DNA from 3 places in the Geobacillus stearothermophilus ATCC 12980 genome. Region 1 is predicted to be linked to each of the others. Evidence: predicted binding sites of a transcription regulator. Region 1 holds the regulator's gene; each other region holds the start of a gene.

Region 1 (7,501 bases):
AGGAAAGCTGCAAGTCGAGCTCGCCCAGCTCGAATATATGCTGCCGCGCCTTAGCGGCCAAGGGGAGATGCTGTCTCGCTTGGGCGGCGGCATTGGCACGCGCGGCCCGGGGGAGACGAAGCTCGAGACCGACCGCCGCCATATTCGCCGCCGCATTGATGACATTAAGGCGGAACTGCGGCGCGTCGCCAAGCACCGTGGGCGCTACCGCGAGCGCCGGCAAAAAAACCAAGCGTTTCAAGTGGCGCTCGTCGGCTATACAAACGCCGGCAAATCAACGATTTTCAATCGGCTGACCGCCGCCGATTCGTTGGAAGAAAACTTGTTGTTTGCCACGCTCGATCCGTTGACGCGCAAATGTGTCTTGCCATGCGGCTACACGGTGCTTGTCACCGATACGGTCGGGTTCATTCAAGACTTGCCGACGACACTTGTCGCCGCGTTCCGCTCGACGCTCGAGGAAGTGACGGAAGCCGATCTATTGCTTCACGTCGTCGATTCGTCTCATCCGGATTACGTTGCGCACGAGCGAACGGTGTCGCGGCTGCTCGCTGAATTAGGGGCTTCTTCCATTCCGATGGTCACGGTGTACAATAAAAGCGATCAAAAAGCGTCGGAATTCATTCCGACAACGACTGCTTCCATCATGATCAGCGCGCTTTCCGCCGCCGACATTGACCGGCTCCACTATTTTCTTGAAGAGGCGGTGAAACAGCAAATGGCCCGTTACGACGTGTCGATCCCAAGCGGTGAAGGAAAATTGCTCGCTCGGTTAAAATCGGACACCATTTTGCACGAATGGCATTATAATGAACAGGGAGGCACGTACGACTGCCAAGGGTACGTGCTGCCGACGCACCCCTTGTATGGGGAGCTGCAATCATTCCAACGGTAGAAAGGGTTCATCTATGTTTTGGACACAATGGAGACACGGAGAAACCATCGCTCTTCTCATCGAGGAAATCGAAGCACAAATCGCGCCGATTCACCGCCGCATCGATGAACTGGTCGACGTCAACCAATACCGCGTGCTTGAGAGCTTCCGTCGCCATCAAGTGAGCGACGCCCACTTCATTCCGTCAACCGGTTATGGATATGACGATGCGGGCCGCGATACGCTCGATCGCATTTTCGCTGATGTGTTTGGAGCGGAAGAGGGGCTTGTGCGCCCGCAAATCATTTCCGGCACGCACGCGATTGCGATCGCGCTGTTTGGCGTGTTGCGCCCGGGCGATGAATTGCTTTACATCACGGGCGCTCCGTACGATACGCTTGAGGAAATCGTCGGCGTCCGCGGCCGCGGCGTCGGCTCGCTGAAAGAGTTTGGCATTCGTTATCGCAGTGTGCCGCTCACAGCGGAAGGGATGGTCGATTTTCCGGCCGTTCGCGAAGCGATCCATGAGCGGACGAAAATGATCGGCATTCAACGTTCGCGCGGCTATGCGGACCGGCCGTCGTTTACTGTCGAAGAGATCGGCGACATGATTGCATTCGTCAAGTCGATCAAACCGGATGTCGTCGTGTTTGTCGACAATTGCTACGGAGAATTCGTCGAGGAGAAAGAGCCATGCCATGTCGGCGCCGATTTGATGGCCGGCTCGCTCATTAAAAACCCGGGAGGGGGCTTGGCGAAAACGGGCGGCTACATTGTCGGCAAGCGGGAATATGTGGAGGCGTGCGCCTATCGGATGACCTCGCCGGGCATTGGAGCGGAAGTCGGTCCGTCGCTTTACAGCTTGCCGGATATGTATCAAGGCTTTTTCCTTGCGCCGCACACCGTGGGTCAGGCGCTCAAGGGGGCGGTTTTTACGGCGGCGATGCTCGAGCGGATCGGACTAAAAACCTCGCCATCGTGGAAGGCGAAGCGCACGGATTTGGTTCAGTCCGTCCGTTTTGACGATCCGGAACAAATGGTGGCGTTTTGCCAAGCGATTCAGGCTTCCTCCCCGGTCAACGCTCATTTCACTCCGTATCCGAGCGACATGCCCGGCTATGAAGACAAAGTGATCATGGCCGCCGGCACGTTCGTGCAGGGCGCGAGCATCGAGCTGACGGCAGACGGGCCGCTGCGGCCCCCATATGTCGCCTACGTGCAAGGCGGGCTGACGTATTCACACGTCAAAATCGCCATTTGTTCAGCCGTCCACCGTCTGCTTGAGCAACAGCTCATTTGTTTGTGAGAAAATATGACGCATCATTGACTGTTTTCTTGACATTATGGTAAAATGAAGGTATCAAAAGCGAGGAGGAATTGGCATGAGCAGTCATATTCGTCGTTCCATGCCATTGTTTCCGATTGGGATTGTGATGCAGCTGACCGACTTGTCGGCTCGGCAAATCCGCTATTATGAAGAGCACGGTCTCGTTTCGCCAGCGCGCACTGAAGGCAACCGGAGGCTGTTTTCGCTCAATGACATTGACCGCTTGCTGGAAATTAAAGATTTGATCGACCAAGGCGTCAACTTGGCGGGCATTAAACAAATTTTTGCCGCGCGGGAGGAAGGACGCCACCAGCAGGCGGAGAAAGTCGAAAAAGTAGGAAAACCGAAGCTGTCGGACGAAGAACTGCGCGAAATTTTGCGGAATGAATTGCTGCAGGCCGGGCGGTTCCAGCGCGCGTCGCTTCGCCAAGGAGATCTCGCTCGCTTCTTTCATTAATGACGGAACATGATTTCCGAGCCGGGGAGGAGTTTGGACATGGCAAAATATACGCGTGACGACATTTTACACATCGTCAAAGAGGAAAATGTCAAGTACATCCGCCTGCAATTCACCGATATTTTGGGGACGATCAAAAACGTCGAAATCCCGATCAGCCAACTTGAGAAAGCGCTCAATAATAAAATGATGTTTGACGGGTCTTCGATCGAGGGGTTTGTCCGCATCGAAGAATCGGACATGTATTTGTATCCGGATTTGGACACGTTTGTCATCTTCCCGTGGACATCGGAAAAAGGAAAAGTCGCCCGCTTTATTTGCGACATTTACAATGCGGACGGCACGCCGTTTGAAGGCTGCCCGCGCTACAATTTAAAGCGCGTGTTGAAAGAGATGGAAGCGCTCGGCTTTACGGCGTTCAACTTGGGAGCGGAACCGGAGTTTTTCCTCTTTAAGCTCGATGAAAATGGCCGTCCGACGATGGAACTGAACGACCGCGGCGGCTACTTCGACTTGGCGCCGACCGATCTTGGGGAAAACTGCCGGCGCGATATCGTGCTTGAGCTTGAGGAGATGGGCTTTGAAATTGAAGCGTCGCACCATGAAGTTGCCCCGGGCCAGCATGAGATCGATTTCAAATACGCTGATGCCGTAAAAGCGTGCGACGACATTCAAACGTTTAAACTCGTTGTCAAAACGATCGCCCGCAAACATGGGCTGCATGCGACGTTTATGCCGAAGCCGATTTTTGGGATTAACGGTTCGGGAATGCACTGCAACTTGTCGCTGTTTCGCAACAACGAAAACGCCTTTTTTGATCCGAACGGCGATTTGCAGTTGAGCGATACGGCCCGGCAGTTTATTGCCGGCGTGTTGAAGCATGCGCCGAACTTTACAGCTGTCACCAACCCGACGGTCAACTCGTACAAGCGGCTTGTTCCGGGGTACGAGGCGCCATGTTATGTCGCCTGGTCGGCGCGCAACCGCAGCCCGCTCATCCGCATTCCGGCTTCGCGCGGCATGAGCACGCGCATTGAAGTGCGCAGCGTCGATCCGGCGGCGAACCCGTACTTGGCGATGGCCGTGCTGTTGGCGGCCGGGCTTGACGGCATTCGCAACAAGCTCACTCCTCCGGCGCCGGTTGACCGAAACATTTACGTCATGACGAAAGAAGAGCGGCTTGAAGAAGGCATTGTCGATTTGCCGGCCACGCTGCATGAAGCGTTGGAAAACTTGAAGTCCGATGAAGTGATGATTCACGCGCTCGGCAAACATTTATTCGAGCATTTCGTCGAAGCGAAAGAAATTGAGTGGGATATGTATCGGACAACGGTTCATCAATGGGAATTGGACCAATATATGGAACTCTACTGATTCATAAAAAAGCTGCCCCGTTTTTTTCAGGGCAGCTTTTTTATGGGCGCAGGCCGGCACGAGTCAGTCGAACAGGCGATAGACGCCGATCACTTTGCCGAGAATCGTGCAGTCGCGGACGATGATCGGCTCAAGATGGGCGTTTTCCGGCTGCAGGCGGATGTGGTCTTTTTCCTTGAAAAACCGCTTCACCGTCGCCTCGTTGTCTTCCGTCATGGCGACGACGATGTCGCCGTTGTTGGCCGATGACTGCTGGCGGACGATGACGTAGTCGCCGTCGAGAATGCCGGCTTCGATCATGCTGTCGCCCATCACTTCAAGCATAAACAACTGCTCCTCGCCAGCGGCGAGCCGCTTCGGCAGCGGAAAGTAGCCTTCGATGTTTTCCACCGCTGTAATCGGTTGACCGGCCGTCACCTTGCCGATGATCGGCACCGAGATGATCTCCTCTTTTTCTCTCTCCTTGGCCATATCGTTGTCCAAAATTTCAATGGCGCGCGGCTTTGTCGGGTCGCGGCGGATGTACCCTTTGCTTTCTAGGCGCGCGAGATGCCCGTGGACCGTCGAACTTGACGCCAGTCCAACCGCTTCCCCAATTTCCCGCACCGACGGAGGATAGCCTTTTGTTTTTACTTCCTGTTTAATAAACTCTAAAATTTGCTGTTGTCGTTTTGACAGTTTCGTCATTGTTTCACACCTTTCGCCACATCATTTGCCTTCATTATACCATGCGGAAGACGAAAAAACAAACATAGGTTCGAGTTTTTTATTGACACAAACAAATGTTCTTGACTATAATGAAGGAAAGCGAACAAACATTCTAGAAAGGGTGGGGAGAATGGAGAAAACGTTGCTGCACTATGTTTTGTTTTCATTTTTGTTTTCGCTCGTGTTGGCAGGGTTCGTTTACGCCAGCAGCCCGGTCGATAAAAAAGAATACGTGACGATCACGGTCGCTCCCGGCGATACGCTTTGGGGGCTGGCAAAACAGTACGAACAGGAACACCATATGCCGCCTGATGAGTTCATCCGCTGGGTCGTCGATGTCAACCATTTGCCGAGCCCGCGTCTTGCCACCGGTGAACAAATTGTCATTCCTGTGTTAAAATCAAAGCAGGGCGGCTCGGTGGCCGTCAATCAGTGATGGAAAGAAGGGAGTGGCCATGAGGGCGGTCATTTACTGCCGAGTCAGCACGGACAAAGCGGAACAGGAAACGTCACTCGCGAGGCAACGAGATGAGCTCGAGCAGCTGGCGGCCGAGTGTGGATTTGAAGTCGTGAAAGTGATCGCCGAGCAGGCGAGCGGTTATGAAGCCGACCGCGACGGCGTGTTGGAGCTGCTTTCGCTTTGCGAGGAAGGCGAGGTCGATGTGCTGCTCATTCAAGATGAAACGCGGCTTGGGCGCGGCCATGCGCGCATGGCGGTGCTGCATTGCTTGAAAAAGCAAGGGGTGAAAATATACAGCGCCAGCCACCGCGGGGAGATGCCGCTGTCGGAGGCCGATGAGATGGTGTTATCCATCATCGCGATTGTCGAGGAGTACCAAAGAAAAATACATAACGCCAAAATTAAGCGTGGCATGCAGCGAGCCATCGCCAGCGGATACCGACCGGAGCGGAACCTAAGGCGCCGGGGCGAAAACGCCGGGCGCGATCGAATCGATCTGCCGGTTGAGGAGATCGTCCGCTTGCGCGAGCGTGGACTGACGTTTGCCGATATCGCCGCGACGATGCGAAGCTTCGGCTACGAGGCGTCCAAGGCGACCGTCCATCGGCGTTACCAGGAATATATGGACGAGCAACAAAGGCGGCGTTGATCGTGTACTGCGCCTGACCCTAAAGCGGCGAGCGGGCAAAGGAAGCCAAGATGCCATCCTTGCCATCTTCCCGGTTGATCAGATAAGATAAAACAGAGTGAGAATATGGCAGATAGGAGAAGATGATCAATGCTTGCCAAACATAAATTAGCCCGCATCAATGAACTGGCGAAAAAAGCGAAAACGGCCTGCTTGTCGGCCGAAGAGGCCCTCGAGCAAGCGAAGCTGCGCCGTGAGTACATTCAAGCGTTCCGCAAGGCGATGACCGATATGCTCCATACAGTGACCGTCATTGACCCGAACGGCAACGACGTGACGCCGAAAAAATTAAAGGAAAGCCAGCGGCGGCGCTTCCATTAAACGGTCGAAAGAGGGGTGGACCGGAAAATAACGTTGTACAAGCCGATCGATTTTCTATATGATAGTAAATGACACCATGTTAATGAAAGGGAGGAAGACGATGGCGCATTCAATCGAGGAGTTGGCGATTACGACGATTCGAACGCTGTCGATTGACGCGATCGAAAAAGCGAAATCCGGGCACCCGGGCATGCCGATGGGCGCGGCGCCGATGGCGTACACGCTTTGGACAAAATTTATGAATCATAACCCGGCGAATCCAAACTGGTTCAACCGCGACCGGTTTGTCTTGTCAGCCGGGCACGGGTCGATGCTGCTTTACAGCTTATTGCATTTAAGCGGCTACGATGTCACGATGGATGACTTGAAGCAGTTCCGCCAATGGGGAAGCAAAACGCCGGGCCATCCGGAATACGGCCATACGCCGGGCGTGGAAGCGACGACCGGCCCACTCGGCCAAGGGATTGCGATGGCGGTCGGCATGGCCATGGCGGAACGGCATTTGGCTGCTACATACAACCGCGACGGGTTTGAGATTATCAATCATTATACGTACGCCATTTGCGGCGACGGCGATTTGATGGAAGGAGTGGCGAGCGAAGCGGCGTCACTCGCCGGCCACTTGAAGCTCGGCCGTCTGATCGTCCTGTATGACTCGAACGACATTTCGCTGGACGGGGAGCTCAACCTGTCGTTCTCGGAAAACGTCGCCCAACGTTTCCAAGCGTACGGCTGGCAATATTTGCGCGTTGAGGACGGCAACAATATTGAAGAAATCTCCAAAGCGCTCGAGGAGGCGCGGGCGGACCTTGACCGGCCGACGCTCATTGAAGTAAAAACGACGATTGGCTACGGCTCGCCAAATAAAGCGGGCACGTCCGGCGTCCACGGCGCTCCGCTCGGCGCCCAAGAGGCGAAGCTGACGAAGGAAGCGTACCGCTGGACGTTTGCTGAAGATTTTTATGTACCGGAAGAAGTATATGCCCATTTCCGAGAAACGGTGCAAGAGGCCGGTGCGAAAAAAGAAGCGGAATGGAACGAACAGTTCGCCGCGTACGAACGGGCGCATCCGGAGCTGGCCGCCGAGCTGAAGCGGGCGATTGAAGGGAAGCTTCCGGATGGCTGGGAGGCGGCGCTGCCGGTGTATGAAGCGGGCAAAAGCCTGGCGACCCGCTCATCGTCCGGGGAAGTGATCAACGCCATCGCCAAAGCGGTGCCGCAATTGTTTGGCGGTTCGGCGGACTTGGCAAGCTCGAATAAAACGCTCATCAAAGGCGGCGGCAACTTCTTGC
Region 2 (7,501 bases), 1.4 Mb from region 1:
GCTTGGATGGCGATGCCTTTCGGGTAGAGAATCCGGTTCGTCTTGAGCATCGCGATGACATGGAATCCCTGTTTCAGACAGGCTTCGATGAGCTTTTTGGACGGATACCACGAATCCATGAGCACATACACCGGCTGAGCCCGCTTCACCTTGAGCGAGGAAAGCATCTCGATCGCCAGGTCGATCTTGCTTTTTCCCGCTTTCTTGTCATACAGGCGGAACGCAAATGGGAACGCCTGCGTGAAGGTGTGCACCATCAGCCAAACGAGCGAATGCCCCCAGACCGATTGATGATCTTTATGCGAGTAGTGCCAGTCGCACCCTTGAATGGCGTGCACAGCCCGTGACGAAGGCTTTGTTTTTTGGCAAATCGTATCATCAATCGAAACAAAAAGGGGTTGATTCTTCCGTTTGGCCAGTCGTTCGACCTGGGAAAGGATCTACTCTTGAAGCTTCCCAAGCAGCCTTTCCTCGTTCCAAGGGCTTTTCGTGAAAAAGTGACGGAGCGTCGTTCGATGATTCTGATGAAAGCTCCAGTAATGAATATCAGTCAATGTTCCCGAGAATCCCTTGGTGGTCAAGGCATCGACAATATGAATGAGATGCTTGATGACCGGTTTGGAAAGCTGCAGCGTCAACCCCAGCGTGAAGAAAAACTTGTGGATTCCTTGGTGATGTGCTAATCTATTCATGAGACATGAACCTCCTTGTGGATAGTTGGTGGTACATCTATTCTAACCAAGGAATCCGGTTCATGTCTCCTTTTTTGTTTAGTTGTCAATTTATGTCAGTGAATTTGCTCATCTACAGATTATAAAGAACGATGATTAAAAAAGAATGAAAAAAGAGTAAAGAAGCAGTGAAGAGAAGGAAAAGGACGGATCATAAGGAAGGACAGAAAAAACGCCCTGCCTAAGGCAGAGCGCACGATAAACTCGTTGCCTGTTTGGTGGGGCTGATTGTGCCTTTGCACGGTTAGACAAACAAGTTCATCACCCGCCCGAGGCCGCGCCGTTTCCGCTTCGGTTCTTCGGACGGATTGTGCGGGGCGGGCGGCTGGTGATTCAGCTGTTGCTCGAGGCGGGCAACGAGCTGTTCCAAGGCGGTCAGGCGGGCGGTGATTTCTTCCATCTCCCGTCGGTGGTGCAGCAATTGAACGGAAACGACGTCATCCGCTTTTTGTTCCAGTTGCTGCTCGAGTTGATCAAGGCGCAGGGAGACGCGGCTGATTTCCGGTCCGACATATTCTTGAAACAGGGCATGAATAGGAACGTTCGGCGGCGATGTTGAAGGACGGCTAGGGGCCGGCGGTGTTTTCGGTTCTGCTTTCGGCTGCGTTTCCAGCGCGGCGCCTTGTTCAAATTTGACCCGCTCAAGCAGGGCGATCGTTTTTTCGTCAAACAAGTAGTGGCCGGCTTCATTTTTTTGCAGCGGAATGTTGTATTTCCGCACCCAGCGCTGGATCGTTTTTGGCGACACTCCGAGACGGGCGGCAACGTCGGGTGTTTTTAACTCCATCGTTCCACTCCTCCTTTTTTGTCTTCTTCTATATCCCTTTTTTCATTGGCATAAGAAATCCTGCCCGGGCGACAAAACTAGTGTCCATTCGGCAAAGAAAGTGGAAAACAGCGCAAATTCGCCATTCAGGCAAAAAAGATGGCGGCAGGCATGGGATTTGTCCCAGTCATTTGGTAGAATAGAAGATAAAGAATGGGGAACGAAGCGAGGGGGAAGGCGGATGGCAACTTGGGGATTGGAATGGTTGGAAGGCGTCGCCGATGTGTGGCGGCAGCCGCTCTTGTATTACGGCCTGCTGTTGGCCTGGGGTGCCGGCTGGCGGCGGGTGAAGCGGGAGCGCCGCGATTTTCATGTGCGCGTCTATCGGCTGGGGCAAGAATGGCGTGGGCTTTGGACGTGGGGATGGGTTGCGGGCGCTGTGCTGTCTGTCATTGCGTCCGGCATCGGGCTCGCGTTGCCGCCGGATGCGGTGTGGGCGGTGACGGGGTTGACGATCCTGCTTGGCCTGACGATGGAGGCGCGCCTCCTTTCACCGGCTTATACAGTGGGCGGAGCGCTCGTCTTGCTCGGCTTGGCGGGGCCAAGCGGACTTGCCGCTCATCTGTTGTCAGACGGTGCGGCGGATGGAGGGGCGCTTGCCGCCCTGCTTGTGTTGTTGCTGTTGGCGGAAGGATGGCTGATTCTCCGCTCGCGAAATGGGGCGGCCTCGCCGCAGCTTGCGAGAAGCAAACGTGGAATGATTGTCGGCATGCAGTGGACGCAACGGTTTTGGTTTGTGCCGGTCGTGCTGCCGATATCCGACGGCGCGTTGCCGTCGGTTTCGTGGTGGCCGCTCATTCCAGCTGGGGACGGCTATTCGTTTTGGCTTGTGCCGTTTCTTCTCGGCTTTTCGCAGCGCCGGCAGCACGTGCTGCCGGCGGAAGCAGCTCGTGAAGAAGGGCGGCGCGTGCTTCGCCTCGCTTGGCTTGTCGCCGTGCTGGCCGTCTTCGGATTATGGCATCCGTTGCTAGGGGCTGCCGCAGGAGCTGCAGCCATCATTGGGCGGGAGTGGATTGCCTTTTCCGGTCACCGCGCCGACCGCGCCCGCCCGCCCCGGTTTGCCCGCCATCCGCAAGGCGTGGTGATCGTCGGGGTGCTCCCGAATTCCAAAGCGGAACAAATGGGGTTAAGCATTGGTGAAGTGATTGTAAAAGCGAACGGCGTTCCAGTGCAGACTGAGGCCGAGTTTTACGAGGCGCTCCAGCGCAACCGCGCGTTTTGCAAGCTGGAAGTCATCAGCCATAACGGCGAGATCCGCTTCGTTCAAGGAGCGGTGTATGAAGACGGCCACCACGAACTTGGTCTGCTGTTCGTTCATCAACGAGGCTCTTCGGCGTCCGAAGCTGTGTCGTAAAGGAGACTAGACGTATGTGGTTTCTCGCGGCCCTTATCATCCCGTGCCTTTTGTTGCTGCTGTTTGCGCGGGTGACGTACAACCGTTACATTGCGTTGTTGTTGACCGTTGCCTTGCTTGTCGCCTCGTATGCCAAAGGGTATACGGACGAGCTGCACGAAATCGTCGCCGACATCGCCTCGACGATTGCCGGTTTTCTGTTGGCGGGGCGAATGTTGGACAACTTAAAGAAATGACAGAGAAGCGGACCCATCTGCAGCGGTCCGCTTTTTTATCTATGCAGCTGGAAGCGGCCTGACGGAATGGAAATCGCTGTGCAGGTTGGAACGAATACCAGTTCGCATTTTTTGTGCATCTGCGCAGAGGATATGATACAATGGGGAAAGATGGATTGAAGAAGGAGGCGAAACGGTGGAGGGCCGTTTTCAATTAGTGTCGCCGTACGAACCGCAAGGCGATCAGCCGCAGGCGATCGCCAAGCTTGTGGACGGCTTGCAGCGGGGTGTGAAACATCAAACGCTCCTTGGGGCGACGGGGACGGGCAAAACGTTTACGATCTCGAACGTGATCGCCCAAGTCAACAAGCCGACGCTTGTCATCGCCCACAACAAAACGCTCGCCGGTCAATTGTACAGCGAGCTGAAAGAGTTTTTCCCACACAACGCCGTCGAATATTTTGTCAGCTATTACGATTATTATCAGCCGGAAGCGTACGTGCCGCAGACGGATACGTACATTGAAAAAGATGCGAAAATCAACGATGAAATCGACAAATTGCGGCACTCGGCAACGTCGGCGTTGTTTGAGCGCCGGGATGTCATCATCGTGGCCAGCGTCTCATGCATTTACGGCTTAGGGTCGCCGGAAGAATACCGCGAGCTTGTCGTTTCATTGCGCGTGGGGATGGAAATCGAGCGCAACGTGCTGCTGCGGCGGCTCGTTGACATCCAATACGACCGCAATGATATCGACTTTCGGCGCGGCACGTTCCGCGTCCGCGGCGATGTGGTCGAAATTTTCCCCGCGTCGCGCGATGAACATTGCATTCGCGTCGAATTTTTTGGCGATGAAATCGAGCGCATCCGCGAGGTGGACGCCTTGACGGGCGAAGTGCTCGGCGAGCGCGAGCATGTCGCCATTTTCCCGGCGTCGCACTTCGTCACGCGCGAGGAGAAAATGCGGCTCGCCATTCAAAACATCGAACAAGAGCTTGAGGAGCGGCTCGCCGAACTGCGCGCCCAAGGAAAGCTGTTGGAGGCGCAGCGGCTGGAGCAACGGACGCGCTATGATTTGGAAATGATGCGCGAGATGGGCTTTTGTTCCGGCATCGAAAACTACTCGCGCCATTTGGCGCTGCGGCCGCCGGGATCGACGCCGTATACATTGCTTGACTATTTTCCGGACGATTTTTTGATTATCGTCGATGAGTCACACGTCACCTTGCCGCAGCTGCGCGGCATGTACAACGGCGACCGGGCGCGCAAGCAAGTGCTCGTCGACCACGGCTTCCGTCTGCCGTCGGCGCTCGACAACCGACCGCTCACGTTTGAAGAGTTCGAGCAAAAAATCCATCAAATTATTTACGTCTCGGCGACGCCGGGGCCGTACGAGCTCGAGCACAGCCCGGGCGTTGTCGAACAAATCATTCGCCCGACCGGGCTTCTTGACCCAACGATCGACGTCCGTCCGACAAAAGGACAAATCGACGATTTGATCGGCGAAATTCATGAGCGCGTCGAGCGGAATGAACGGACGCTCGTGACGACGCTGACGAAAAAAATGGCGGAGGATTTGACCGATTATTTAAAAGAAGCGGGGATCAAGGTGGCGTATTTGCATTCGGAAATTAAGACGCTCGAGCGCATTGAAATCATCCGCGATTTGCGGCTCGGCAAATACGATGTACTGGTCGGCATCAACTTGCTGCGGGAAGGATTGGACATTCCGGAAGTGTCGCTTGTCGCCATTTTGGACGCCGACAAAGAAGGGTTTTTGCGTTCGGAGCGCTCGCTCATCCAGACGATCGGCCGGGCGGCGCGCAACGCGAACGGCCATGTGATCATGTACGCCGATACAGTGACGAAATCGATGGAAATCGCTATTCAAGAGACGAAGCGGCGCCGCGCGATTCAAGAAGAGTACAACCGAAAGCACGGCATCGTGCCGCGCACGGTGAAAAAGGAGATTCGCGACGTCATCCGCGCGACGTATGCGGCGGAAGAGACGGAGATGTACGAGGCGAAGCCGGCGGCAGCGATGACGAAACAAGAGCGGGAAGAGCTGATTCGAACGCTCGAGACGGAGATGAAAGAGGCGGCCAAAGCGCTCGACTTCGAGCGGGCCGCCCAGCTGCGCGACGTCATTTTCGAATTGAAAGCGGAAGGATGATGGCCGGGTGAACGGAATGGAGAAAATCATTGTCAAAGGGGCGCGCGCCCACAACTTGAAAAACATTGACGTTGAAATCCCGCGCGGCAAGCTCGTCGTCTTGACCGGGCTGTCCGGGTCGGGGAAGTCGTCGCTGGCGTTTGATACGATTTACGCGGAAGGTCAGCGACGCTACGTCGAATCGCTGTCGGCGTACGCCCGCCAGTTTTTAGGGCAGATGGAAAAACCGGACGTCGATGCGATTGAAGGATTGTCGCCGGCCATTTCGATCGACCAAAAAACGACGAGCCGCAACCCGCGCTCAACCGTCGGCACGGTGACAGAAATTTACGATTACTTGCGGCTTCTATTCGCCCGCATCGGCCGCCCTGTTTGTCCGACGCACGGCATTGAAATCCAATCGCAGACGATCGAGCAAATGGTCGACCGGCTGCTTGCTTACCCGGAGCGGACGAAAATGCAAATTTTGGCGCCGATCGTCTCGGGAAAAAAAGGGACGCACGCCAAGACATTGGAGGATATTCGCAAACAAGGGTATGTGCGCGTTCGCATTGACGGTGAGATGCGCGAGTTGACGGAGGACATTGAGCTGGAAAAAAACAAAAAACATTCGATTGATGTCGTCGTCGACCGGGTTGTCATCAAGGACGGCATCGCATCAAGGCTTGCCGATTCGTTGGAGACGGCGCTGAAGCTCGCCGACGGCAAAGTGGTCGTTGACGTGATCGGCGAGGGGGAGCTCTTGTTCAGTGAAAAGCACGCTTGTCCGTACTGCGGCTTTTCGATCGGGGAGCTTGAACCGCGCCTCTTTTCGTTCAACAGTCCGTTCGGCGCCTGCCCGGACTGCGACGGGCTCGGGGTGAAGCTCGAAGTGGATCTCGATTTGGTCATCCCGAACGATGAGCTGACGTTAAAAGAACACGCCATCGCTCCGTGGGAGCCGCAAAGCTCGCAATACTACCCGCAGCTGCTCGAAGCTGTGTGCCGCCACTACGGCATCCCGATGGACGTGCCGGTGAAGGAGTTGCCGAAAGAGCAGCTCGCGAAAATTTTGTACGGCAGCGGCGGTGAGCCGATTTATTTCCGCTATACGAACGATTTTGGCCAAGTGCGTGAACAATACATCGCATTTGAAGGCGTCGTTCGCAACATCGAGCGCCGCTACCGGGAGACAAGCTCCGATTACATTCGCGAGCAGATGGAAAAGTATATGGCGGAACAACCGTGTCCGACATGCCAAGGCTACCGGCTGAAAAAAGAAAGCCTGGCCGTCCTTGTCGGCGGCAAGCATATCGGCGAGGTCACCGCCATGTCGGTGACCGAGGCGCTCGCCTTTTTTGACGGGCTCGAGCTGACCGAAAAAGAGGCGCAAATCGCCCGCCTTATTTTGCGTGAAATTCGCGACCGGCTCGGCTTTTTGCAAAACGTCGGCCTCGACTATTTGACGCTCAGCCGTTCAGCCGGCACGCTCTCCGGCGGCGAGGCGCAGCGCATCCGCTTGGCGACGCAAATCGGCTCGCGGCTGACGGGGGTGCTGTACGTCCTCGACGAGCCGTCGATCGGGCTTCATCAGCGCGACAACGATCGCTTGATCGCGACGTTGAAAAGCATGCGCGACCTCGGCAATACGCTCATTGTCGTGGAGCACGACGAGGATACGATGCTAGCCGCGGACTATTTGATTGACATCGGCCCGGGGGCGGGCATCCACGGCGGCGAGGTCGTCGCCGCCGGCACGCCGGAAGAGGTGATGGACAATCCGAACTCGCTCACCGGCCAGTATTTGTCAGGAAAAAAATTCATCCCGATTCCGGCCGAGCGGCGCCGTCCGGACGGACGTTGGCTTGAGGTGGTCGGCGCGCGCGAGCATAACTTGAAAAACGTATCGGTGAACATCCCGCTCGGCACGTTTGTCGCTGTCACCGGGGTGTCGGGCTCGGGCAAAAGCACGCTTGTCAACGAAGTGTTGTATAAGGCGCTGGCGCAAAAGCTCAACCGGGCGAAAGCCAAGCCGGGCGAGCATCGCGACATCCGCGGGCTGGAGCATCTCGACAAAGTGATTGACATCGACCAGTCGCCGATCGGCCGCACGCCACGGTCGAACCCGGCGACGTACACCGGGGTGTTTGACGACATCCGCGACGTGTTTGCCTCAACGAACGAAGCGAAAGTGCGCGGCTACAAAAAAGGGCGGTTCAGCTT
Region 3 (7,501 bases), 580 kb from region 1:
CAGCTGCGGACGAAACTGTCGGAGCGAATGGAGGCGAGAGAGCGCAAACTGCAATACATATATCGCATGCAGCAAGAAAAGCATGTGACGGAATAACCGCCATGATAAAAAATGGGTTTTCACAAGCAAAAGTTCAAATTGCGCGGCCGAGCGTGTAAAATAAAAATATAAACGGCATTTGAATGGAGAAAGAACGATGAATATGGAAAATTTGAAACAATGGCTCACGCTCGACCACGTGCTTTCCTTACTCGACCATTACCGTTCCTTCGGCATATTTCCCGGCATTGCGGCGACGCTGCTCGAGTCGTTTTTTCCGATTTTGCCGATGGTTGTGTTTGTGATGGCGAACGCAGCGGCATTCGGGTTGTGGAAAGGGTTTTTCATTTCTTGGATTGGCGCTTCGCTCGGCTCGCTCATCGTCTTTTGGCTGACGCGGAAGATCGGCCAGCAGCGTTTCTTTCATTTTGTCCGCCGCCATCCAAAAGTGCGCCAGTTTATGCACTGGATTGAACGGCACGGATTCGGGCCGCTGTTTTTGCTGTATTGCTTTCCTTTCACCCCGTCGGCGCTTGTCAATATCGTTGCCGGTCTGTCACGCATCAGCCGCCAGCAGTTTGTATTAGCGGTCTTGCTTGGAAAGATGATCATGATTTTTACGATCAGCTTTATCGGGTATGACTTGGTGGCGCTTGTCCGCCAGCCGTTGCGTACGGCGGCGATCGCTGTTGTTGTGCTGCTGCTTTGGTATGCGGGAAAACGAGTAGAGGCAAGATTTTCGTTGACGGAAAAACAACGCAGCGAGGAGGACAGGGAGTGACCAAACGGAAACAAGGAAAGAAGCGGGGACGCCGCTGGCCATGGCTCGCCGCTGTCGGGTTTGTCGCCATGCTCCGTTTTTTCGTTTTCAGCAATTATATGGTGGAAGGAAAGTCAATGATGCCGACGCTGCAAAGCGGCAATTTGCTGATCGTCAATAAGATCCGTTATGAAATTGCCCCGATTCATCGGTTTGATGTCGTCGTGTTTCACGCCAATCAAAAGGAAGATTACGTGAAACGGGTCATCGGGCTGCCGGGGGATCGGATCGAGTACAAAAACGATGTGCTGTATATTAACGGTCGACAGGTCGATGAACCGTATTTGCGGCCGTATAAGCAGCAACTCCTTAGCGGGAAGCTGACAGGCGGTTTTACCCTTGAAGAGGTGACGGGAGAAAAGCGGGTGCCGGCCGGCTGCATTTTTGTCCTTGGCGACAATCGGCTCAGCAGTTGGGACAGCCGCCATTTCGGCTTCGTCAAAATCAGCCAAGTGGTCGGCAAGGTAGACCTCCGCTATTGGCCGTTTCGGGAGATTGCTTTCCATTTTTGAGAAAATGGCGCATCGAGGTGCGGCGACGGTTTTGCCTAAGGGAGCGGTTGCTTTCAAGGAAGGCAGTTTTTCTTTACCAAATACGAACATATGTGCTAAAATAGAAAAGATAAAGGAAACGAATGGTGGTGATCGCCGTGTCGCTTCGCTTTTTGCTTGGACGATCGGGAAGCGGGAAGACGGCTATGTGTCTTGCGGAAATCCGCCGCAAGCTGCAGGAAGATCCGAGAGGAAAGACGATTGTTTACCTCGTTCCGGAGCAGATGACGTTTCAATGTGAATACGCCTTAATCCATACCGAGGGAGCAGGAGGAATGATCCGCGCCCAAGTGTTCAGCTTCCCCCGCCTCGCCTGGCGCGTCTTGCAGGAGACGGGAGGCATGAACCGCTACCACGTCCACGATGTCGGCGTGCAAATGATGATTCGCAAAATTATTGAACAGCGGAAACAGGAGCTTAAACTGTTTGGCCGCGCGGCGGACAAAAGCGGTTTTGTCGAGCAGCTGCATGAGATGATCGCCGAATGCAAGCGGTATTGCTTAACGCCGGACGAGCTTCGCCGCCGTGTCGAGGAGCTGGAAAGCGGGCCGAGCCGGCCGGGACGGCGCCTGCTGGCCGATAAGCTCAGCGATGTCGCGCTCGTTTATGCAGAGCTCGAGCGGAGCTTAAGCGGCCATTACCTCGATTCGGAAGATTATTTGCGCCTGCTCGCCGAACAAATCCCCCGCTCCTGCTATTTGCGTGATGCCGATGTTTATATCGACGGATTCCATCATTTTGCCCCGCAAGAATACATAGTGATTGAGCAGCTTCTTCGTCATTGCCGGCGGGTCACCGTTTGCCTGACGGTCGACCGTCCGTATGATGGTGAGATGCCGGACGAGCTCGACTTGTTTTATCTGCCGGCGCAGACGTACCGCCAGTTGCGCGAGCTTGCCTTGGCCAACGATGTTTTGCTTGAAGAGCCGGTCGTGCTCGCGGAAAACCGACGTCATCAAAGCGGGGCGCTCGCCCATCTCGAGGCGCAGTTTCATCGCCGCCCGCTGCCGCCTTACGAAGCGGAAGACGGTGCGGTCTGCCTTTATGAGGCGGCCAACCGCCGCGCAGAACTGGAAGCGGTCGCCCGGGAAATCATCCGCCTTGTCCGCGACGAAGGGGCGCGCTATCGCGACATCGCACTCGTCATCCGCCAAACGGAGGCGTACCGCGACCTTGTGAAGACGGTGTTTTTTGATTTTGGCATCCCGTATTTTATGGATGAAAAAGAGCCGATGCACCATCATCCGCTCATTGAACTTGTGCGCGCTGCTTTGGAAACAATTTCCACAAACTGGCGGTATGAGGCGGTGTTTCGCGCTGTGAAGACGGATTTGCTCTTTCCGTTGGACGGTGACTTGGTCATGTGGCGCGAGGCAGCCGACAAACTCGAAAACTATGTTCTTGCTTATGGGGTGAAGGGGGACAAATGGACGAGCGGCGAGCGCTGGCCGTATCGGCGCTACCGGGCGCTTGACGGGTTGAATGTGCCGCAGACGGATGAAGAACGGCAATTTGAGGACAAGTTGAACGAATGGCGGGAGACGCTGGCCGCCCCGCTCCGCCGCCTTGAGCGCCGTTTGCGCCGGGCTAAGGACGGGCGCGGGTATTGCACGGCGCTATATCTCTTGTTAGAAGAATTGCAGATTCCGAAAAAGCTGGAACAAATGAGCGCGCAGGCGGAAGCGGAAGGCCGCCTCGTGGAAGCGCGCCAGCATGAGCAGGTGTGGAACGCGGTCATCGATTTGCTTGACCAATACGTTGAAATGCTCGGAGCGGAACCGTTGTCGTTAGCCGAATTTGCTAAAATTATCGAGGCCGGGCTTGACCGGCTTGAGTTCTCCCTTGTGCCGCCGGCCATCGATCAAGTGATCGTCGCCCAGCTCGACCGTTCGCGCCTCATCGGCGTGAAGTATGCGTTTGTCATTGGCGCCAACGATGGCGTCATTCCGGCCAGGGCGAAAGAGGATGGGCTTATGGCGGAAATCGAACGGGAGCAGCTGCGCGAACTCGGTGTGGCGCTTGCGCCGGGGAGCCGGGAACAGCTGTTTTACGACCCGTTTTTTATCTACCTGGCGCTTGCCTGTCCAAGCGAACGGCTGTATGTTACATACCCGCTGGCCGATGGCGAAGGGAAAGCGCTCATGCCATCGCCGCTGATTAAACAATTGTCGGAGCTGTTCCCGAAGGTGAAGGTGCGCTTGTGCGGCAACGATCCGTTCGATGCCCCGGAAGAGAAGGCGGAGGCGTTTGTGACAGCGCCGCAGGCGACACAAACGTATTTGGTCAGCCAGCTGCGCGCATGGAAGCGAAACTATGGCATCGATCCGCTTTGGTGGGATGTGTACAACGTGTTCATCGCCCGCCCGGAATGGAACGAGAGGGTGCAAAAGGCGGTGTCGGCGCTGTTTTATACAAACAAAGCCGCGCCGTTGAAAAAACAATGGAGCCGGCGGTTGTACGGAAAAAAAATTCAGGCGAGCGTCTCGCGCATGGAGCAGTTTCAAAAATGCCCGTACGCCCATTTTATTTCACACGGGCTGCGCTTGAAGGAGCGAAGCATTTTCCGCCTCGAGGCGCCGGATGTCGGCCAGTTGTTCCATGCGGCCATTAAACAAATCGCCGACCGGCTGCGCGAACAGCACGTTGATTGGGGCGAACTGTCCCAACCGGATTGCGAGCGTCTGTCGGATGAAGCGGTCGAACGGCTTGCCCCCCTCATTCAACAGCAAGTGCTGTCCAGTTCGTCTCGCTATGAATATATGAAACGGAAATTAAAACACGTTGTCGCCCGCACGACCCACGTGTTGAGCGAGCATGCGCGGGCGAGCGGCTTTGTTCCGATCGGGCTCGAGCTGGCGTTTGGACCGGGCAGCGACTTGCCGCCGCTTCGCTTTCAACTACGCGACGGGACGGTTATGGAGCTTGTCGGGCGAATCGACCGCGTTGACAAGGCAGAAAGCAGCGAAGGAGTATTTCTTCGCATCATCGATTACAAATCGAGCGCCAAAACGCTTGATTTGACGGAAGTGTATTACGGTTTGGCGTTGCAAATGCTTACCTATTTGGACATTGTGCTCACGTATGCTGAGCAACTTGTCAAACAGCCGGCGCTGCCGGCCGGGGTGCTCTATTTCCATGTCCATAATCCGATTGTGAAGGCGAAGCAGTGGCTTGACGATGAAGCGGAGATGGCGAAACAACTTCTTGAGCCGTTTCGGATGCGCGGTCTGCTGCTTGCCGATGTGGAGGCAATCCGGCTGATGGACAGTCAATTGGAAAAAGGGCAGCGGTCGCTGATTGTGCCGGTTAGGCTGACGAGCAGCGGAGCGATTCATTCTCAGTCTTCGGTCGCGAGCGCTTCTGATTTTGATGCGCTTCGCCAGCACGTCCGCCGTCTGTTTGCCGATATTGGCGGACAAATCGCTGACGGCATTGTATCGATTGCCCCGTACAAGCTGAAAAGCAAAACAGCGTGCGACTTTTGCGCCTTTAAGTCCATATGCCAATTTGACGAGGCGCTGTCCGGCAACGAATTCCGAAAGCTTGCCCCACAGACGGGGGAAGACGTGATGAAGAATATAACGAAAGGGAGGGGAGAGTCTTGAGCGTTGCGTTTCGCCCGAAGCCGGCCGGAAGCCGGTGGACGGATGAACAGTGGAAAGCCATCGTGGCCGGCGGCCGGGACGTTCTCGTCGCTGCGGCGGCCGGGTCTGGAAAAACGGCCGTTCTTGTTGAGCGAATCATCCAAAAAGTAACGGCGGAAGACGGGGCGACCGATATTGACCGCCTTCTTGTCGTCACGTTTACGAACGCTGCGGCGGCTGAGATGAAAGCAAGGATCGGCGAGGCGCTCGAGCGCGAACTCGCCAAGCGGCCGCATTCGCTCCATTTGCGGCGCCAGCTCAGCCTGCTCAACCGCGCCTCGATTTCGACGCTCCATTCGTTTTGCTTAGATGTCATCCGCAAATATTATTATTTGCTCGATCTGGATCCGTCGTTTCGCATCGCTGATGAGACAGAAATCGAACTGCTGAAAGAGGACGTCCTTGAGGAGCTGCTTGAGGAGGAATATGGAAAGGCGGATAACGAGCGCTTTTTTGCCGTCATTGATGCTTACACCGGAGACCGGAGCGATGCCGAGCTGCAAGACATGATTTTCGCGTTGCATGACTTCTCCCGCTCCCACCCCGCGCCCGATGAATGGCTGAAAGGCCTTGTATCCATGTATGAGGTCGATGAACAGACGCCGCCCGAGTCGCTTTTGCCATCGCGCTATATCAACCAACATGCGGCGATGGAGCTGGCAGCGGCCAAACGGCTCATCGAAAGGGCGTTGCGTCTTGCGCAGGAACCGGGCGGGCCGCGGCCGTATGAGAAACGGCTGCGCGAGGATGCCGCCGTTGTCGCTGAACTTGAAAGATGGCGGTCGCAATCGTGGGAAGGACTGTATCGTGCTTTGCAGTCGCTGGCGTTCGGCCGGCTTCCGGGCTGTCGCGGCGATGGCTATGATAAGTGGCTCGTCGATGAGGCGAAATCGCTTCGCGACCAGGCGAAGAAGAAACTGGAAGCGCTGCGCGACAACATATTTTCGCTGCCCCCGTCTGTCTGGATCCGCCATATGCGGGAGATGAAGCCGGCGGTTGAGACGATCGTTGCGCTTGTCCGCCGTTTTTCCGATAGGTTTCAAGCCGTGAAACGTGAAAAAGGGATCGTCGACTTTTCTGATTTGGAACATTATTGTCTGCATGTTTTGCGGCAGCGCGACCCGAAAACGGGCGAATGGCAGCCATCGGCGGCCGCTTTGGAGTACCAAGCGCAGTTTGATGAAGTGCTTGTCGATGAGTATCAAGATACGAACCTTGTGCAAGAAGCGATTTTGCAGCTCGTCAAAAAAGGAAGCGAGCGGACTGGCAACTTATTTATGGTCGGCGATGTCAAGCAGTCGATTTATCGTTTTCGCCTCGCCGAGCCGATGCTGTTTTTGGACAAATACAAACGGTTTGCCGCTGATGGGGCCGCAGGGGGAATGAGAATTGATTTGGCGTGCAATTTCCGCAGCCGCGCCGAGGTGCTGGACGGCACGAACTTCCTTTTTGCACAAATCATGGGGGAAACCGTTGGGGAGATGGCGTACGATGAAGCAGCCCAGCTTAAGTATGGCGCCGATTATCCGGATGGGGCGGATACTGTTCCGGAAGTGATGATCATCAACCGGCAGCGCGCGGCGGAAGAAGAGGACGAAGAGGCAGCGGAGCTTGAGGGCTCCGAGCTGGAGGCGCGCCTAATGGCCGAGAAAATCAAAGAAATCGTGTCGCGGCCATTTTATGTGCATGACCGCTCAAGCGGGCAACCGCGGCGTGCCATGTACCGAGACATCGTTGTGCTCGTCCGTTCGATGACGAACGCCCCGCAAATGATCGAGCAGCTGCAGGCGCACGGCATTCCGGCGGCTGCCGATTTATCGTCCGGCTACTTTCAGGCGACGGAAGTTTCGGTGATGCTGTCGCTTCTGAAAGTCATTGACAACCCGCACCAAGACATTCCGCTCGCCGCTGTGCTCCGTTCGCCGCTGTTTCGCTTTGATGAAAACGAGCTGGCCATGATCCGCCTCGCTGATCCAAAAGGAACGTTTTATGAGGCGCTTCAGTTGTTCCGGCAAAAGCCGGCGGAAACGGATGAGGAGGAGGCAGCCAAGAAAAAAGCGGCCGCGTTTTTGGAGCAGCTCGGGCGCTGGCGAACGATGGCCCGCCGCCGCTCGTTGGCCGACCTCATCTGGCAGCTGTATCGCGATACACAATTTTACGATTTTGTCGGCGCGCTGCCGGGTGGAAAGCAACGGCAGGCCAATTTGCGCGCCTTGTATGATCGCGCTCGCCAATACGAATCGACGGCCTTTCGCGGGCTGTTCCGCTTTCTCCGCTTTATTGAGCGGCTGCAGGAGCGCGGCGATGATTTAGGAGCAGCCCGGCCGCTTGGTGAGCAGGAAGATGTCGTGCGGGTGATGACGATCCATAGCAGCAAAGGGCTCGAGTTTCCGGTCGTCTTTCTGGCCGGACTCGCCCGCCCGTTTTATACGCGGGATTTGCATCAT

The links. Region 1 encodes LexA, which represses DNA repair genes until DNA is damaged. Its sites were predicted from a motif close to CGAACATATGTTCG; they were not measured.
Region 2: a site for LexA is predicted at 3,239-3,252, ahead of uvrB (excinuclease ABC subunit UvrB). Genes of this name have one in related genera too.
Region 3: a site for LexA is predicted at 1,455-1,468, ahead of addB (helicase-exonuclease AddAB subunit AddB). Genes of this name have one in related genera too.

The regions. Positions count from the first base shown of each region.
Region 1 covers NZ_CP128494.1:1,122,276-1,129,776, forward strand. Annotated here, with positions in the region: gene hflX (GTPase HflX) at 1-895, shown strand, start outside; gene QSJ10_RS05995 (methionine gamma-lyase family protein) at 909-2,180, shown strand; gene QSJ10_RS06000 (MerR family transcriptional regulator) at 2,257-2,658, shown strand; gene glnA (type I glutamate--ammonia ligase) at 2,698-4,032, shown strand; gene lexA (transcriptional repressor LexA) at 4,096-4,719, opposite strand; gene yneA (cell division suppressor protein YneA) at 4,871-5,176, shown strand; gene QSJ10_RS06020 (YneB family resolvase-like protein) at 5,196-5,849, shown strand; gene QSJ10_RS06025 (DUF896 domain-containing protein) at 5,979-6,209, shown strand; gene tkt (transketolase) at 6,310-7,501, shown strand, end outside.
Region 2 covers NZ_CP128494.1:2,485,187-2,492,687, reverse strand. Annotated here, with positions in the region: partial or broken gene QSJ10_RS13635 (IS701 family transposase) at 1-692, opposite strand, end outside; gene QSJ10_RS13630 (MerR family transcriptional regulator) at 976-1,518, opposite strand; gene QSJ10_RS13625 (PDZ domain-containing protein) at 1,739-2,911, shown strand; gene QSJ10_RS13620 (CsbA family protein) at 2,926-3,147, shown strand; gene uvrB (excinuclease ABC subunit UvrB) at 3,323-5,299, shown strand; gene uvrA (excinuclease ABC subunit UvrA) at 5,316-7,501, shown strand, end outside.
Region 3 covers NZ_CP128494.1:539,507-547,007, forward strand. Annotated here, with positions in the region: gene QSJ10_RS02975 (competence protein ComK) at 1-96, shown strand, start outside; gene QSJ10_RS02980 (TVP38/TMEM64 family protein) at 197-820, shown strand; gene lepB (signal peptidase I) at 889-1,371, shown strand; gene addB (helicase-exonuclease AddAB subunit AddB) at 1,509-5,015, shown strand; partial or broken gene addA (helicase-exonuclease AddAB subunit AddA) at 5,012-7,501, shown strand, end outside.